4 regions of the Mesorhizobium sp. M7A.F.Ca.US.010.02.1.1 genome follow, and region 3 is predicted to be linked to each of the others. Evidence: riboswitches for the same ligand, from Rfam matches in the RefSeq annotation. Region 3 holds a riboswitch; each other region holds the start of a gene.

Region 1 (4,206 bases), on a different contig from region 3:
CGCGCGACAGCCTGATCTTCTCGACCTTGTCCTCGGCGGCCTTCAGCAGCCGGTCGCAATGCGCCTTCAGCGCCTCACCACGCTCATAGATCTTGATCGACTGGTCGAGCGGCACGTCGCCACGCTCCAGATCATCGACGATCTTCTCCAGCGCATCGAGTGCCTGCTCGAAGCTCATCGCCTTGACGTCTTCGTTGGTCTCATCGGCCATCATTCATCCTTTCATCAGTCGCCCGACATGGGCGGCGACCGAAAATGCCAATCCCTGCAGATCGTAGCCGCCCTCGAGCAGGCTGACGAGCCGGTTGCCGCTGTGGCGTGCCGCGCGCTGCATCAGCTGGCCGGTCGCCCAGTCGAAATCATCCTCGGTCAGATTGATCTCGGCCAGCGGATCGCGGTGGTGCGCGTCGAACCCCGCCGAAATGATGATCAGGTCGGGCGCGAAATTGTCGAGCGCGGGCAGGACGCGCGACAGGAAGGCATCGCGAAACACTTCGCTGCCGGTCTGCGGCGCCAGCGGTGCGTTGACGATGTTGCCGGCGCCCGTTTCGGTCTTCGCTCCGGTGCCGGGATAAAGCGGCATCTGGTGTGTCGAGCAATAGAGCACCGACGGATCGTCCCAGAAAATATCCTGCGTGCCATTGCCGTGATGCACGTCCCAGTCGACGACGGCAACGCGCTCGACACCGTGTTTCTTCTGCGCATAACGCGCCGCGATCGCCGCCGTGTTGAACAGGCAAAAGCCCATCGCCGTGGTCTTTTCGGCATGATGGCCGGGCGGCCGGGCGGCGACGAAGACGTTGTCGGCGCGGCCCGAAAAGACATCATCGACGGCGGCGTTGGCGGCGCCGATCGCGGTGATCGCCGCTTGCCAGCTCTTCGGGCTGGCAGTGGTGTCGGCATCGATGCGGGCAATCCCCTCGTCGGGGATGGCGGCGCGCACGCGGGCGACGAAATCGGCGGGATGCGCGTAGAGGATGGTGGCCTCGTCGCCTTCCGGCGCCTGAATACGATCGAGCCCGGCAAAGGCTTCGTCGTCGAGCACGCGCTCGATGGCGCGTAAGCGGTCGGGCCGCTCGGGATGTCCGGGCGGCGTGAGATGCTCGAGGAAGATCGGATGGGTGTAGAGACGGGTGGTCATCGTCCTAATCTAGTGACCCGGATCGACAAAGGCCATGCACGGGCGGCCGATGACTGGGGAAAATCGCGACTGCGTCCATTCGCGTCGCCGCAGGCATTGGCCCCGCGGGCGCTTCGGCGTAAGGTCCCTGGTACTGCCTGGTGCCCGCCGCAAGCGGGAGAATCGGGAACACGGTTGAATTCCGTGGCGTGCCCAACGCTGTGAGGGGGACCGCGCCGGTAAATGCCACTGTCGATGACGGGAAGGCACCGGACGCGGGTTGATCCCGAGCCAGAAGACCGGCCTGGCAGGCATTGTCATCCGCGTGGTCAGGCGGATGGCATCAGAGCGACGTGCGTCTACTTGGACGCACAAAGTACGCTCTGTCAGTTTTGAATCTGCAATCGCAAGGGGACAAGCGATGCCGGAACACATGACCGCTGCCATTGACGATGGATTTGACCAGAATGCGCGCGATGCGGTCTACCGCGCCATGTTCACGCGGCGTGACGTGCGCAGCCATTTCCTGCCCACCGCGATCGATGACGACGTGCTGGCACGGCTGCTGCTTGCCGCCCATCACGCGCCATCGGTCGGCTTCATGCAGCCATGGAATTTCATTGTCATTCGCGATGTCAAACGACGGGCGGAGGTGCGCGACCTGTTCCTGGCCGCGCGAGAACAGGAACTGCCGGCGATCGAGGCGGAAAAACAGGCGCTGTACCGCAAGCTCAAGCTGGAAGGCATCTGCGAGAGCGCGCTCAACATCTGCATCACCTGCGACCGGCAGCGCTCGAAGGGTTCGCCGCTGGGACGCTGGCACAATCCGGAGATGGATCTCTACAGCACCGTCTGCGCGGTGCAGAATTTCTGGCTGGCCGCGCGTGCCGAGGGCGTTGGCGTCGGCTGGGTGAGCATCATCGAGGCTGAGGCGCTGAAGCGGCTGTTGGCCATTCCGGACCACGTAACGCCGATCGCCTATCTCTGCGTCGGCCGTGTTTCCGAGTTCGCTCCCAAACCGGACCTTGAAACGCATGGCTGGGGACGGCGGCTGCCGCTGCCGGAGCTGATCATGAGCGAGACCTTTTCCGGGCAAGGCGAGACACAGCTCAAATCCACCGTGGCGCGCCTCAACACCGTTTCTGCCTCACCAGACATCACCCGCCCAGCGGATCAGGGTGTGGCGCCGGCCGTACCCCAGCGCGAACCGCCGAAGGAGGCCAGCGCCTTGTCCTTGAGCTCTCTGAACTTCGACGACGCCTCGGCCAGCCGGGCGTCCCAGGCGGGATCCGGCACCTGGCCCGCAATGGTCTTGAAATAGACCTGCATCAAGCAGGCGATGGCGAAGGGTTCAATGAACGCCGCCTTGAATGCCCAGGCGAAGACGATGGCGAGCACAAAAGCCCAGCCGGCGAGCTGACCAGGCATCAGGAACAGAATTGCGCCAGCAGGCGCCAGCATCATCAGAAAGATGATGAATGACACGCCCCACATGATGACCGCCAGCCAGACGGCGTTCTTGACCATGACCTTGCCGTTCTGGGCATACAGCACGACGCCTTGGCGCGCCGTCTCGAACGGCGAGGCTGAATTGATGCGGATGTTGTAGCCGAGGATGATCTCGTCCACATAGGTCAGCGACAGGCGGATCACGGTGTTGATGAAGGAGACCAGGCCGCTCAGGCCCGGTATCGGCAGGAAGGCGGCGATACCGCCGAGCAGGCTGGTGATGGCGCGGATGGCACCCTTGACGAGTTGGTCGACGACGAAAAGGGTGTTGGCCTCGGCAAAACGCTGGGTCACGATATCCCTGGCGTAGGCGATCTGGTCCTGACCGCCGGGAATGTCGCGGCCGTCGATCAGATGAACCATGACGGCGATGTGGCCGGCCTTGACGATGTAGAGGATGTATTCGCGGATCCAGTAGACCGCGATCGAGACGATGCCAAACCCGACCACGCCGCCCCACAGGGCAAAGGACATGGGCCCGTCGGGATCGGTGGAGATATGGCCGACGCCATAGCCGACCGAGGCACCGGTGCCGGTCGCCATGATGTAGGCCAGTGTGATGCCGAAATAGACGATCATGCGAAAGACGATGAACGGCCAGGTCCGCATCATGATGGACACCGACCGGCCGATCTCGAAATCCCACATGTGCCCCGAATCTCCGCCTCAGAGATGGTGGAAGAGGATGGGCTCAACCCGGCGATTGTCAATTGCCGGCCCTTGACGCCGAAGGGCAACGAATTCGGGCTGACGGTTTTCTTTCGGAGCCTTTCGCCGGCGCGCGGCTGACGGAGCATCAAACGAAAAACCCGCCTGTGCGGCGGGTCACTGGCGCAAATCAGCACCATGGACGAATATATACCTTAGCTGAGGTCACCGAGTCAAGAAAAAATTCCTATCGGGAACAGCTGCCGGGCACGAAAGCTCCGGTGGGAACTTCAATTCGACTGCGGGTCCGGCTTCTTGAGCAGGCCTTCGAGCAGTTGCTTGAACGCCGTCACCACCTTCTTCGACGTCGCTTCGGGGTCGCTCGAATTGGCGATCCGTTGCGCTGCCTGGCTGCTCGCTCCGTTGATCAATCGCGAGGCCGTCTCGGGGTCGAGGCTGGAGACAACGACCCCCTCCTCCTGCAGCGCGGTCAGATGGTCGGTCATTGAAGCGATGCACGCACTGCAATTCGGCCATTGCGCTGGATCCCCCAGCACGGCCGGGCCATCCCGGAACATGATGCGCTGGATTTCCGGCTCCAGCGCCATCTCGATATAGGTCGAGCATTCGTCGACGAAATGTTGCCAACGGGTCGGCGCTCTCGACGCGACCTCATTGATGCGCGCCGCCATCTCGCCGTCAATCTGGGCTATGACCGCCTGCAACAGCCCCTTCTTGTCGCCGAAATGATGATAGAGCGCACCGCGCGTCAGCCCGGCCGAAGCGGTGAAATCATCCATCGAGGCTTCCGCATAGCCTGTTGTGCCGAAGGCATGACGGGCCGCCGCAATAAGCTTTGCGCGCGTCTCGGCGATCATCTCCTTGCGGGGTTTGTGCATGTGTCCTGGACCTATTCACATACGATTCGT
Region 2 (4,206 bases), on a different contig from region 3:
CAATTGTCGAGGTTGCGGACGCGTCAGCTTCTAATGAAACGGGAAAAGAGCCGGCTTTGATGAAGTCCGATCTCCCCCCTTGCGGGGGAGATGTCCGGCAGGACAGAGGGGGGTGTGAAGGATCACCAACGACCCCAAGTCCTGGCTCATAAAACCCGGCTTTCGGCACTGGAACCGGCTCTGCTACGTCCGCATCCGATCCAGCCAGTCGCGCCAGCCTCCGCACCAGCGCGCTCATATTCGCCGGGCCGCCCTCGCGGAAATAGTCGAGCAGGCCATCGAGCTCCTGGCGCGGCAGCGTCGAGGCTTCGATCAGGCGCAGATCCTCGTCGCGGCATTCGCCGGGCAGCAGCGCCAGCTTTATGCCGTGTGCGCGAGCGGTCGAGGCAAGCTGGTCGCAGCCGTAGCGCCACCAGTCGTAGCCGCCGAGGAGGCGCACGAGGATGACCTTGGCGTGGCGGGTGACGCTGTCGACCCAGAGGTCGACGGACATGGGATGGCGCAGGTCACGCAGGGCAGCCAGCCGCATCGAGGGCAGGCGGCCGGCATCGGCCTTCCAGGCTGCCGCCAGTCCGGCGAGGTCGCTGTCGGTGAAGGACAGGGCCACGATATCCGCCGGCGTCTGCCGCAGATCGACCGGCTCGGCGAGGTCGTCGAGCGAGGCGGATGTCGTGGTGAGGATGTGCATCGCAACCCGTGTCCGAAATCAGCCGGCGAGTATACGCTCGATCGCCGGGCGGTTCAGCCCCTTCAAGCCGATGACGACGAGGCGCGAACGGCGGTCGTCCGTGGCGGTCCAGGCGCGGTCATAGTAATGGTTGACGCGCGGCCCGACCGCCTGCAGCAAGAGCCGCATCGGCTTGCCGCCGACCTCGACGAAGCCCTTCACGCGCAGCACATTCTCTTCTTCGGCGACGGTGGCGACGCGTTTCGCCAGTTCGTCCGGGTTGGCGATCGAGGCAATGTCGACGATGAACGTGTCGAAGTCGTCATGCTCATGGTCGAATGCGCCGTCATGATGGGACTTGCGGTTCTCGATGTCGTCCTCGACCGCCAGACCGAGCCCGAGCAGCACCGAGGGATCGACCTTGCCATGCGACGTCGGCACGATCTTCACCGCGCGGGCGGAGTGTTCGTTGATGATGGCGTTGGCGTGGGCGGTGCCGGCGGCGTCCATCAGGTCGCTTTTCGACAGGATGATCAGGTCGGCGCAGGCGATCTGATCCTCGAACACCTCCTCGACCGGGTCGTCGTGATCAAGCGTCTCGTCCTGGGCACGCTGCGCCTGCAAGGCGTCCATGTCATTGGCGACGCGGCCTTCGGCCAATGCCGGCCCGTCGACCACGGCGATGACGCCATCGACGGTCACGCGGCTCTTCACGCTCGGCCACTGGAAAGCCTGGACCAGCGGCTTGGGCAGCGCCAGGCCCGAGGTTTCGATCAGGATATGGTCGACCCTCGGCGTCAGCGCGAGGATCTTGTCGAGCGCCGGCACAAAATCGTCGGCGACGGTGCAGCAGATGCAGCCATTGGCCAGTTCGACGATGTTTTCGTCTGGGCAGGTGTCGATGCCGCAGCCCTTGAGGATCTCGCCATCGATGCCGATGTCGCCGAATTCATTGACGATGATGGCGATACGCTTGCCGCCGGCGTTTTCCAGGAGATGGCGGACCAGTGTCGTCTTGCCGGCGCCAAGGAAGCCGGTGACGACGGTGCAGGGAACGCGGGAGAGATTGGCAGACGAATCTGGAGCACTCATGGTCAGTCCTTCAACAGGTCTAGGGGAGGGATGCGGGCAACGAGGCCACGCTTGAGGCTATCGGGACGGCCACGCCACGGAATCAGGCCGTCCTTCGAGGTGGCGAAGAGTTTGGCGCCGGTGACGAGGTCGGCGCCGCTGGTCGCGGTCAGGTCGCCGAAGACATAGCTCCAGCAACCGTTGCGCAGGATGGCGGCGCTAAGCCGCCGCTTGCAATTGCCAAGGCATTCGACGCTGCGGATGCGGATGTCTTCGCCAGATGCGGCGCGGCGCGTGTCGTCGGCCAGCAATTCGCCGGCGCGGGGATGAGCGTCGGAGCCGGTCTCGTCGCGGCAGGAGGCGCAGACGATGACGGTGACGCCGGCCAAGGCATCATCATGGCCGGACGAAATATCGGCTGTGCCAGCCGAAAAACTGCTGTCGTGGTCCAAAGATCGAACTCCTTGCCCGGAAACCCGCCGGGCGATCGGATTCTACAGTCGTAGACGGCAGGTCTCCTGGCTCGCGGGTCATCGCCTTGGGTAGCCGCCTTCCCGGGACCATTCCCAGTGGCTTTCGGCCTTGGCTCTTCGCTTACAGTTGCGGGGACAGCCGCGGATTTGGGATTTTGCCCCGCACCGCATTCCCTCTTAGCTCTTGCCGTTGCGGGCAAGAGACCATCTGAACCGGATTTAGGCTTTTGCGGGCAGCGGTGTCAACGCAACGCAGGGGCAATCTGAAATCAGGGGCGGGGACGCTTCACTACCACTGACCGCTCTTCGCGAATGCCATCTTCGTTGTTGGGATCAGGAAAAGCTGTAACGAAAGCCGTCAGAAGGATATCTCCATCTTGCCGGTCCAGCCATCCGGCGCCGTCACCCACATCGAAGTAAATGCCATCAACTTTGAAGCCAAATGTGTCTCCAGCAGGTCAGGGTAGCGTTTTCGGATTGCCTGCGCATGTACGTCCCATGAAAAGGACGAAATCCTATCGAGGCACTCCTGCACCTCTTGGGTCAGCCTGGCTTTGATATCCATTGTTTATCCGCTAGCCTGTGTACGTTGGCTCAATTGTTATCTCCCGGCAACGCAAGGATGACCTGACGCAGCGCCTGGTACCCGTCGCCGTGGTGCCAGTCCTGATCAACGAGGAGCTCTTGACCTTCCGGCCAAGTTTCGTTGTCCAGGAGAATTTCGTTGCCGACCAGTGCTCCGCCATAGCTCGCCAGGAATATCCGGATGAAATGACTGCCAGGGCGAACCTTAGCCGTGAACAGTTTTTCCAAGCGGGCATAAAACGCTGGATATGTCCGGTTGAGAGTGCATTCCACTGCAGCCTGTGTGATCACAGGTCCACCGTAGATCTTCCAGCCAGCATCATTCCGTTGCCAGAATGCAATCTCGGCTTGCATGTTCTCGCAAACATGCTCCGCAAGGCCCTCGATCAGCACATGAAATACACCGATCAGGAATTTTCCGAATGCTTGGAAAATCGCCTGTTCACGCGTGTCGCCCAGTCCAACAAAAGATTCGATGACCGGCTGAGTGCCTAGCAACGGTGAGAAGACGTAGATTTCGAGAACAAGCCTGCGACCCGAGCCTGACGGCTCCTTGTCGAAAACTTGGGCTTCAAAGCGCAGGTCTTCCAGTTCAATCCTGACATCGTTCTGTCCACGGATGGCGCTGATCCCATGCGCAATCAACGCTTCGTGAATCAGGTCGAGAACCTCTTGCGATGCCATCATTGAACCTAGGCCGACAAAACTCCCTCAAACGGCTGCAGCCGACGGCTGATGTCAAGAGCGCCCGTCGCTGATCACGCTCAGCAGCGCCGGACCCAAATCCCCGGCAGGCGTCACTTCGATGCGTTCGAGTCCGAGCCAGCCCTGCATCTGCTTCAATTCCTCGAACAGCTCTGCAGCGGTTTCAGGCGGTGCACCGGGCTCCGCATAGGCCGCATGGACGCGCAGTATGCTGGCCGGACGGTCGGCCTTGAGGTCGACGCGTGCCACGATCCTGTCGCCGAGCAGGAACGGCAGGACATAATAGCCATATTGCCGCTTGTCGGCCGGCGTGTAGATCTCGATGCGGTAGTGGAAATCGAACAGCCGCTCGGTGCGCGACCGCTCGAAGACGACCGGATCGAACGGCGCCAGCAGGGCGCGGGCCTCGACTTTGCGCGGCAGGCGGGCGTCTTTGTGAAGATAGGCGGGCTTGTCCCAGCCTTCGACACGCACCGGCAGCAACTCGCCCGTTTCAACCAGTTCCTCCAATCGGCCTTTCATATCGGCCGGCGACAGGCGGAAATAATCGCGCAAATCGCCTGAAGTGCCCACGCCGTGGGCGCGGGCGGAAATGCGCAGCAATTCGCGGTGCGCGTCCTCGGGCGTGGGCACCGGCAGGTCGAGGACCGCCTGCGGCAGCACGCGCTCGGGCAGGTCATAAAAACGCTCGAACCCGCGACGGTG
Region 3 (4,206 bases):
GGGGACGGTCGACTATCTCGAGCAGCTCGGCGAGGTTCAGCTGGTCTATGTCGACATCGGTCGCGCCGACCTGCCGCTGGTGACCAAGCTGCCCGGCAATGTCGAGGTCAAGCGTGGTTCGACATTGCGGCTGAGCGCCAATGGCGAGGACCTGCATATCTTCGACGCTGACGGACGGTCGTTTGCCCTTCATGAGGCTGAAGCGAAGGCGGCCTGAGGCAGGACCGCGTTTTGGACGCAAAAAGAGCGGGGGGCTAGGCCCGCCGCTCTTTTGTTGAAGATCAGCTTCGGCTGTTAACGGCCGAAGAGATTCCGGTCGCTGCCCTGAGGGGCGGACTTCTCCACGTCGCCCGACGAATTGAGCAGCTTCTCGACGAGGCCACCGCTGTTGCGGACCGAGCTCGTATGCGCGCTGTCAACCGAAGTAACCGCAGGCTGATTGGCGCCATTGGAGCCAAAGTTGTCGCTGCCGGCGAACGCGCTGCCGGTGATGGCCAGTACGGCGGCGGCAGCAATAAGGATCTTGTTCATTTTAGTCTCCTGAATTCCGGATTTCGCCAGGACGGCAGACACAGCTGCCGTCGGTTGCGAAATTGGCTGTTAGCGACCGAAGAGGTTACGGTCGCTGCCCTGAGCGGGCGTCTGGGCAGCCGGTTCCGAGGTCTTGGTGGAAGCCGTGTACGACTGGTCCACAGCGGCGGCAGGCTGGTTGGAGCCGTTCGAACCGTAGTTGTCGCTGCCCGCGAAAGCGCTGCCCGAGATGGCCAGAACGGCGGCGGCAGCAATGAGGATCTTGTTCATCTTAAATACTCCTGAATGTCTGAATTTCGCCAGGGCGGCGGGCGAGCCCGCCGTCAACTGGGAATCGGCTGTTAGTTGTTGCCGAAGAGGTTGTGGTCAGCACCCTGGGCAGGCGCCTGAGCAGCCGGTTCCGACTTCTTGGTCGAAGCGGTGTACGAGCTGTCGACAGCAGTGGCTGCCGCGGCGTTCGAACCGTAGTGGTCGCTACCAGCGAAGGCGCTGCCGGAAATGGCCAAAAGGGCTGCGGCAGTGAGAATGATCTTTTTCATTTTTGTACTCCAGTATCGTCTTTTTCCGTCCGTCTAGCGGCGTGTCTTGGAAATGAAATCGCGTCGTTCGGACAGCCCCGATGTGGGAGGGCAACCCCGCCTTTTCCAATCACGAAGTTGTTCCGTGTGGACCATGAATCCACACCTTGAAATTGTGCCAAGGGAATCTACGGGTATATTTTTCTTCTTTATATCAGCATGTTAGATGTAACCGCTGGATGGATCACCGACTGTTTCAAGGCCCAGCGTTCACACCGTCCTGCACGCACCGTCAACAGAAACGAACCGTTCGGTTCGATTTTAGATCGAGCTAATAGTCACTTTTCGAAACCGTTAACCTTTTTTGACCCCGCCAAGGGGTCCGATTCGGGGATATCGCAGCCGGTAAAATGGCCATCCGGGAGGTGGATTTCAGCCCGCGACGGTCTGCGGGAACGTTCGCATGCTGTGTCGCGCCGCATGGATACGATGTCGTTTTCATGCCGACGGCGCGCCCGCGATCGTGGTTAGATCATACCATCTCAGGTGCCGCTTCGTGACGACGAGGCGGAGAATTGGGAAGCCGGTCAGAATCCGGCGCTGCCCCCGCAACGGTGGTGGAGTTCAAGTCGCAACGGGAGACCACTGGGCAACTGCCTGGGAAGGTGTCGCGATGGTCCGCAAGGACAACTCCAGAGCCCGGAAACCAGCCCGAGATTGTTAGACTCGACTGATCGCGGTGGGCGGTCAAGAGGTGGATAGCGCATGTCTGGCACCTAGCCGGCCTGCGTTTCAATCCTTCCTCCATCACCACCAGTTCAGTCCTTAGAAACGAGGACAGGACATGGATACCCGCAACGACATGCTGAGGCTCCTGAAGGGGCGCCGGCAAGGCTTTTCGCTGGAGCAGCCCTTCTACACCGATCCAGACTACTTCAAGCTCGACATGGAGCTGATCTGGTATCGCGACTGGCTGTTCATCGGCCATGATTGCGAACTGCCGAAGCCGGGCAGCTACATCACCGTGCAGATCGGCGACTACCCGGTCGTCCTTGTCCGCGACCAGCACGGCAAGATCAACGCCTTCCACAATTCCTGCCGCCATCGCGGCAGCCGCGTGTGCAACGCGGAAAAGGGTACGGCGGCAAAGCTCGTCTGTCCGTATCATCAATGGACCTATGAGCTGGACGGCCGCCTGCTGTTTGCCCGCCAGATGGCCGACGGTTTCGACAAGAGTGATTTCGGCCTGAAGCCGGTCGCCTGCGAGAGCGTCGGCGGCTACATCTTCATCTGTCTGGCCAAGGAGCCGGCGGATTTCGCGCCGATGCGGGCGATGATCGAACCCTATCTTTTGCCGCACCGGTTGCGTGAAGCAAAGATCGCCTTCGAGAGCACGATCGTCGAGAAGGGCAACTGGAAGCTGGTCTGGGAAAACAACCGCGAGTGCTATCACTGCGCCGCCAATCATCCTGAGCTGTGCAAGACCTTCCCCGAGGCTCCGACCGTGACCGGCGTCAACGGCGCCGACAGCGACCCTGAAATGGTCGCGCACTGGGCCAAATGCGAGGCATCAGGCCTGCCGAGCAAATTCCGCATCGATCCGGCAGGGCAGTACCGCGCCACCCGCGCGCCGCTGCTGCGCGATGCCGTCAGCTACACCATGACGGGAAAACGGGCGGTCCAGAAGAACCTGTCCGACAGCGTTTCAACCGACCGCATCGGCTCCTTGCTGCTTTATCATTATCCGACAACCTGGAACCATATCCTCGGCGACCATGCCGTCACCTTCCGCGTGCTGCCGATCAGTGCCACGGAAACCGCGGTGACGACAAAATGGCTCGTCCACAAGGATGCGGTCGAAGGCGTCGACTACGATCTCGCTGAGCTTACCCATGTCTGGACCGAGACCAACGACCAGGACCGTCGCATCGTCGAGGAAAACGCCTTTGGCATCTTGTCGCCGGCCTACGAACCAGGCCCCTATTCGGAGCTGCATGAGGGCGGCGTGATCCAGTTCGTCGAATGGTACGCGTCGTTCATCGGACCGCGCCTTGCCGAAGGCGACCGGCCGGCCCTGCGCAGCGTCGCCTAGCCCAGGGGACAAGAGGATGAATGCGATGACGGACCTTGGCCTCTATCGCCATCTCGACCAGATGACGCCCTGGAACGACAGGCTGCAGGTGCTGGAAGTGATCGGCGTCAGTGACGAAGCGCCTGACGTGAAGACCTTCACCTTCCGCTCCGACAACCAGACCTGGTTCCGCTACAAGCCGGGCCAATTCGTGACTCTGGAACTGCCGACATCGGACGGGCCGCTGATGCGCACCTATACGCTGTCCTCCTCGCCATCGCGGCCGTTCTCGATCGCGGTGACGGTGAAGGCGCAGGCGGGCAGCACCGGCACGCGCTGGATGTTCGACCATCTGACGCCGGGTTCGCACGTCAAGGCCTATGGGCCGACCGGCGACTTCTCGCTGCATAGCCACCCGGCGGCCAAATATCTGTTCATTTCGGCGGGCTCCGGCGTGACGCCGATGATGTCGATGCTGCGCTGGCTGAACGACTGCGCGCCATGGACAGATGTCGGCTTCGTCAACTGTGCGCGCCGCCCGGAAGAGATCATTTTCCGCAAGGAACTTGAGCTGCTCGGCAGCCGCATGCCCGGCCTGTCGCTCGGCTTCATGATCGAGGAGCGGTCGAGCCGCGAGGGCTGGTTCGGCCATATGGGCCGCATCGACGCGATCCGGCTGCCATTGCTGGCGCCCGATTTCCGTGAGCGCGAGATCTTCTGCTGGGGCCCCGATCCCTTCATGCGCGCCGTGCGCGGCATGCTGGACGCCGCCGGCTTCGACATGGCGAAATACCATCAGGAAAGCTTTGCGGCGCCCACCGTGGAGGAGATCCCGGCGCCGTTCTCGCCGCCGGCGGAAGACGGCGCCGCTGCTGCTGTCGAGGCCGTGACACCAATCCGGTTCTCGCTTTCCGATGTCGATGCCGAATGCGTCGCCGGCCAGACCGTGCTGCAGACGGCACGCGCCTCTGGGGTGCGGATTCCCGCCGCCTGCGAGTTCGGCCTGTGCGGCACCTGCAAGGTGAGGAAGGTCGCGGGCGACGTCGAGATGAGCCACAATGGCGGCATCCTCGATCACGAAATCGA
Region 4 (4,206 bases), on a different contig from region 3:
CTTGCTGTGCGGTTGGTCGACAAATCGCTCGCCTGCCTGCCGCTGCTTGTGCATATCGGCAAGGCGCTCGGCAGTGAGCGCTTCATGACCTTTCACCCGCCGATCAGCGAGGCGGTGCTGAAGGCGTTCCCGGATGCCGATCTGCTGTATGGCAAGCCGATGCCGATCGGTGCGGCAAGGGCTGCGCTGGTGAAGGGTAATGTTGACTGGTCGCGTGTCTGCTGGCTGATCGACAGCGAGGAGAGACTGGCGGAATATGGCGCCCTCGCTGGCGAACTCGGCATCGGCCTGCGCATCGCTTTCGAGATCGATGTCGGGCTGCATCGCGGCGGGTTCGCCAATCCTGAGGCCTTGTCGAAGGCGTTGAGCGCGTTGCCGGCCCGGCTGCATTGCGAAGGCGTCATGGCCTACGAGGCGCATGCGCCGCTCATTCCCGGCCTTTTCGGCGGACCGGCAAAGGCATTGGCCAAGGCGTCGGCGCAGGCCTCGGCGTTCGTCGCCTGTCTCGGCGCCGACCAGCGCCGTATCCTGAACATCGGCGGCAGCAAGACCGCGCTGCTTCATCATGGCGGCATGGCCAACGAGGTCTCGATGGGCTCGGCCTTCGTGCTGCCCAGTGATTTCGATACGCCAGGCCTCGACGGCTTCCAGCCGGCGGCCTTCATCGCCACGCCGATCTTGAAAATGGTCGAGCCGATGCTGCCTGGCCCGCCGGCCGTCACCCGCCTGCTGCAGGCGCTCGGCCGCTTCCCGCGCAAGGGCTGCTATCTCTATGGCGGCAAGTGGATGGCCGAGCCCGTCTTCCCCGAAGGCATGAAGGCGAATGGGCTGCTCGGCCTGTCCTCCAACCAGCAATTCATGGGCTTGCCCGCCGACGCGACCGTAAAACCCGGCGACTACGCGTTTCTAAGGCCGACGCAGAGCGAAGCCGTGCTGCAGCAGTTCGGGTCGATCGCGGTGTTTTCCGGCGGCGGGATAGTCGATCGCTGGCCGGCGCTGCCGATGGCCTGACCGACTACGCCTTCACCGGTATCCAGATCTCCAGCCCGCCATTGCCGCTGCGTGGGTCGAACTCAGGGCCGTAGCGTTCGAATTCCGGCGCATCCGATATCTCGTGGCCGGAAGCCGGCAGCCATTTGTTCCAGATCGTATTGACCGTGCGGCGGATGGTCGAGATGTGTTCGCGGTGGGCAAAGACCGCATATTTCTGCGCCGGCACCCGCACCCGGCTGAATTCCCTCGGCAGGTCGGAAAAATCAGACACTTCGACGCCGGCGATGTAGTCGAAATTGCCGGCATCGTCGCCGTTGACGCAGACGCCATAGTCGACATCGCCGGTCTCGCCCGGAATGTTGCCGATATAGGGGCCGAAGCGCTGCCATTGCATCGGAATGGCGGCGCTGGTTTCGCAGCTGTAGCGTTCGCCGAGGCCGGCGATCAGGAACGGCCGGCTGGTCTCGAAACGCGGTGGTTCGAGATTGGTGAGGAAGGACTGGTCCATCAGGATCGGCTCCACGAGGTCGAGCTTGTCGAGTGTGCCTTGCGCGCGCACCAGTTCCGGCGTGGTGCCGAACTGATCGCGGAAGGCACGGGTGAACGCCTCATGCGAGTTGTAGCCGGCGTCGAGCGCGACGGAGAGAATGTCGGGCGCCCCGCCGGCCAGCTTGCGCGCCGCCTCGGTGAGCCGGCGTGAGCGCATGTAGCCCATCACCGAGCGGCCCGTGGCAGCGCCGAAAGCCCGCGTCACATGAAAACGCGACACGCCGCTGCTTTGCGCGATATCGTCAAGCGAGATCGCCTCCGGCAGATGACTTTCAACGAACCACAGCGCTTTCTCGGTCGGGTTCATTTTGCTCCTCGCATTGGCCAGATCATCCTGCCGTTTCCTGGCGCGGCCAGTTTGATCGAAATTGCGCATCCCGCGCAATCGAACCGATCCCGTCACAGTCGCACACCGATATGGCACAGCGGTCGAGCGCCCCTTGCCGCCGACGAGCCAAATTCGGCAGGCTTCGCTTGACAGCGCCAGGCGGCATCCTCTAAATGCGTAATGTTATTACATATCGAGAGCGTGAAATGCATGTTTCCCCTAGCCGGTCCACCACTCCGTCCGAGAAATCCATTGCGAAGCGATTGGGGGAAATCTACGCTGAAGCGGTGATGGTCCCCGAGTCGAAAGGCGAGGGGTGAAAAGGGAACACGGTGAGATCCCCAGGGGTCGAGGCCGTGGCTGCCCCCGCAACTGTAAGCGGCGAGCAAAATCCGTGAATGCCACTGGCCGGCAAGGCTGGGAAGGCAGGATGGCGCAACGACCCGCGAGCCAGGAGACCTGCCATCACTGAGTTGACCGGACGGGGTGTGCCGGGAGGAAACGCGAATCCCGGTCTTGTCGGCCGCTTCGCCAGCTTCCTTCCGTCGCCAGTTTTGGAAAGTGACGGAAAGTTGGACGGCTCTATCGATCATCGCATCATCGTGTGCACGCTTTGCCATCCCGGCAATCTGGCGGGCAGCCGATGACCGTAGCGCTTCTCGAAGCACATGACCTCTGCGCCATGGCCAATGGGCGGGATCTGGTCCAGGCGGTCAGCTTCTCGGTGGCCGCTGGCGATCGCCTAGCCATCATCGGTCCCAACGGCGCGGGCAAGACGACGCTGCTGCGCATGCTGTCGGGCATGCTGCGGCCGAGCTCCGGCGAGGTGAACCTCGGCGGGCGCCGGCTGGGCGGGATTTCCGCCGCCGAGCGGGCGCTGCATATCGCCGTTGTCGGCCAGACCGACCAGCCCGATCCGCGGCTGGCGGTGATCGACTATATCGAGCTGGGCCGGGTCCCGCACGCTCGGCTACGGCGCAGGAGCGAGGAGCGTGACATTGTCGTCGATGCGCTGCGCCGGACCGGCCTGCTGCCGCTGCTTGGCCGCACCATCGGCTCGCTGTCGGGCGGCGAGCGCCAGCGCGCCCAACTGGCCCGCGCCATCGCCCAGCAGCCAAAGATCCTGTTCCTCGACGAGCCGACCAACCATCTCGACCCGCGCGCCCGCGGCGAACTGCTCGACCTCGTGGCAGGTTTCGAGATGACGGTGATCGCGGTGCTGCACGATCTGGCGCTGGTGGCACCGTTCGCCACCAGGGTGGCGGTGATGAACCATGCCCGTCTGCAAGCGCTCGCCGCACCGCGCGAAGCGCTGACCCAAAAGCTGATTCGCGAAATTTTCGGCATCGATGTGCTGCGTCTGCGCCATCCGACCGAAGACCGCGAACTGACGGTGTTCGATGTTCCGAACCGTGCCGCGCCGCCATCCTGATTGAAGCCGTCCCATATCGATCATCCCGTCCACAGGAGCAAACCCTTGAAACGCCTTGCTTTTTCGCTTGCCTTCTCGCTGCTGGCCTCGACAGCCCTGGCCTTCCCGGTAACTGTCGACAGCTGCGGCAAGCCGCTGACCTTCGATGCGCCACCGAAGCGCGCCGTCATCCAGGATCTCAACATGGCCGAGATGGCTTTCGCGCTGAAACTGCAGCCGTCGATCGTCGGCCTGACCGGCATCACAGGATGGTACAAGGTGGGTCCCGAATTCGAGGCCGAGCAGGGTTCGATCCCGGAACTGGCGCCGAAATATCCGACGCTCGAAAACCTCGTCGCGGTCGAGCCCGATTTTTTCTTCGCCGGCTGGTATTATGGCATGAAGCCGGGTGGTGAAGTGACGCCCGACACGCTTGCTCCGCACGGCATCAAGACGCTGGTGCTGACGGAAAGCTGCGTCCATCTCGACAAGAGCCGCCCCGCCGCCTCGATGGACCTACTCTATGGCGACGTCGAGAAACTGGGCAAGATCTTCGGCAAGGAGGCCGAAGCTGAGAAGCTTGTCTCCGGCTGGAAGACGCGGCTCGCCGACATCACCGCCAAGGTCGGCGACGCCAAGGGAACGCGGGTCTTCCTCTATGATTCCGGCGAGGACAAGCCGTTCACCGCAGGCAAATTCGCCATCCCCAGCGCCATGATATCAGCCGCTGGCGGCGACAACATTATGGCCGACATGGACACCAGTTGGGGCAATACGGACTGGGAAACGGTGGCGTCGCGCAATCCGCAATTCCTCATCCTGCTCGATTACCAGGATGGCGGTGGCTACAGGAAACTGCTCGATTTCCTGAAGGCGCATCCGGCGATGAAGGAGACGGACGCGGTCAAGAACGAGCGCTTCGTCG

The links. Region 3 has a riboswitch for cobalamin ahead of EOA19_RS03935 (aromatic ring-hydroxylating dioxygenase subunit alpha). Riboswitches for the same ligand answer to the same signal wherever they lie in the genome.
Region 1: it holds a riboswitch for cobalamin, as region 3 does, so the genes downstream of both, bluB (5,6-dimethylbenzimidazole synthase) here and EOA19_RS03935 (aromatic ring-hydroxylating dioxygenase subunit alpha) in region 3, are expected to answer to the same signal.
Region 2: it holds a riboswitch for cobalamin, as region 3 does, so the genes downstream of both, EOA19_RS18515 (DUF1636 family protein) here and EOA19_RS03935 (aromatic ring-hydroxylating dioxygenase subunit alpha) in region 3, are expected to answer to the same signal.
Region 4: it holds a riboswitch for cobalamin, as region 3 does, so the genes downstream of both, EOA19_RS22195 (ABC transporter ATP-binding protein) here and EOA19_RS03935 (aromatic ring-hydroxylating dioxygenase subunit alpha) in region 3, are expected to answer to the same signal.

Annotation. Positions count from the first base shown of each region.
Region 1 covers NZ_RZRV01000001.1:330,201-334,406, reverse strand. Annotated here, with positions in the region: gene EOA19_RS01600 (exodeoxyribonuclease VII small subunit) at 1-211, opposite strand, end outside; gene EOA19_RS01595 (histone deacetylase family protein) at 215-1,141, opposite strand; cobalamin riboswitch at 1,263-1,443, shown strand; partial or broken gene bluB (5,6-dimethylbenzimidazole synthase) at 1,458-2,171, shown strand; gene EOA19_RS01585 (hypothetical protein) at 2,294-3,277, opposite strand; gene EOA19_RS01580 (TetR/AcrR family transcriptional regulator) at 3,568-4,176, opposite strand.
Region 2 covers NZ_RZRV01000016.1:93,525-97,730, reverse strand. Annotated here, with positions in the region: gene EOA19_RS18525 (cobaltochelatase subunit CobN) at 1-688, opposite strand, end outside; gene cobW (cobalamin biosynthesis protein CobW) at 707-1,759, opposite strand; gene EOA19_RS18515 (DUF1636 family protein) at 1,762-2,190, opposite strand; cobalamin riboswitch at 2,229-2,435, opposite strand; gene EOA19_RS18510 (hypothetical protein) at 2,570-2,776, opposite strand; gene EOA19_RS18505 (DUF6348 family protein) at 2,806-3,483, opposite strand; gene EOA19_RS18500 (winged helix-turn-helix domain-containing protein) at 3,535-4,206, opposite strand, start outside.
Region 3 covers NZ_RZRV01000003.1:88,813-93,018, reverse strand. Annotated here, with positions in the region: gene ugpC (sn-glycerol-3-phosphate ABC transporter ATP-binding protein UgpC) at 1-217, shown strand, start outside; gene EOA19_RS03950 (DUF680 domain-containing protein) at 295-531, opposite strand; gene EOA19_RS03945 (DUF680 domain-containing protein) at 601-801, opposite strand; gene EOA19_RS03940 (DUF680 domain-containing protein) at 873-1,070, opposite strand; cobalamin riboswitch at 1,577-1,779, shown strand; gene EOA19_RS03935 (aromatic ring-hydroxylating dioxygenase subunit alpha) at 1,894-3,141, shown strand; gene EOA19_RS03930 (hybrid-cluster NAD(P)-dependent oxidoreductase) at 3,167-4,206, shown strand, end outside.
Region 4 covers NZ_RZRV01000023.1:51,323-55,528, reverse strand. Annotated here, with positions in the region: gene EOA19_RS22205 (DSD1 family PLP-dependent enzyme) at 1-1,011, shown strand, start outside; gene EOA19_RS22200 (AraC family transcriptional regulator) at 1,016-1,849, opposite strand; cobalamin riboswitch at 2,145-2,352, shown strand; gene EOA19_RS22195 (ABC transporter ATP-binding protein) at 2,514-3,302, shown strand; gene EOA19_RS22190 (ABC transporter substrate-binding protein) at 3,348-4,206, shown strand, end outside.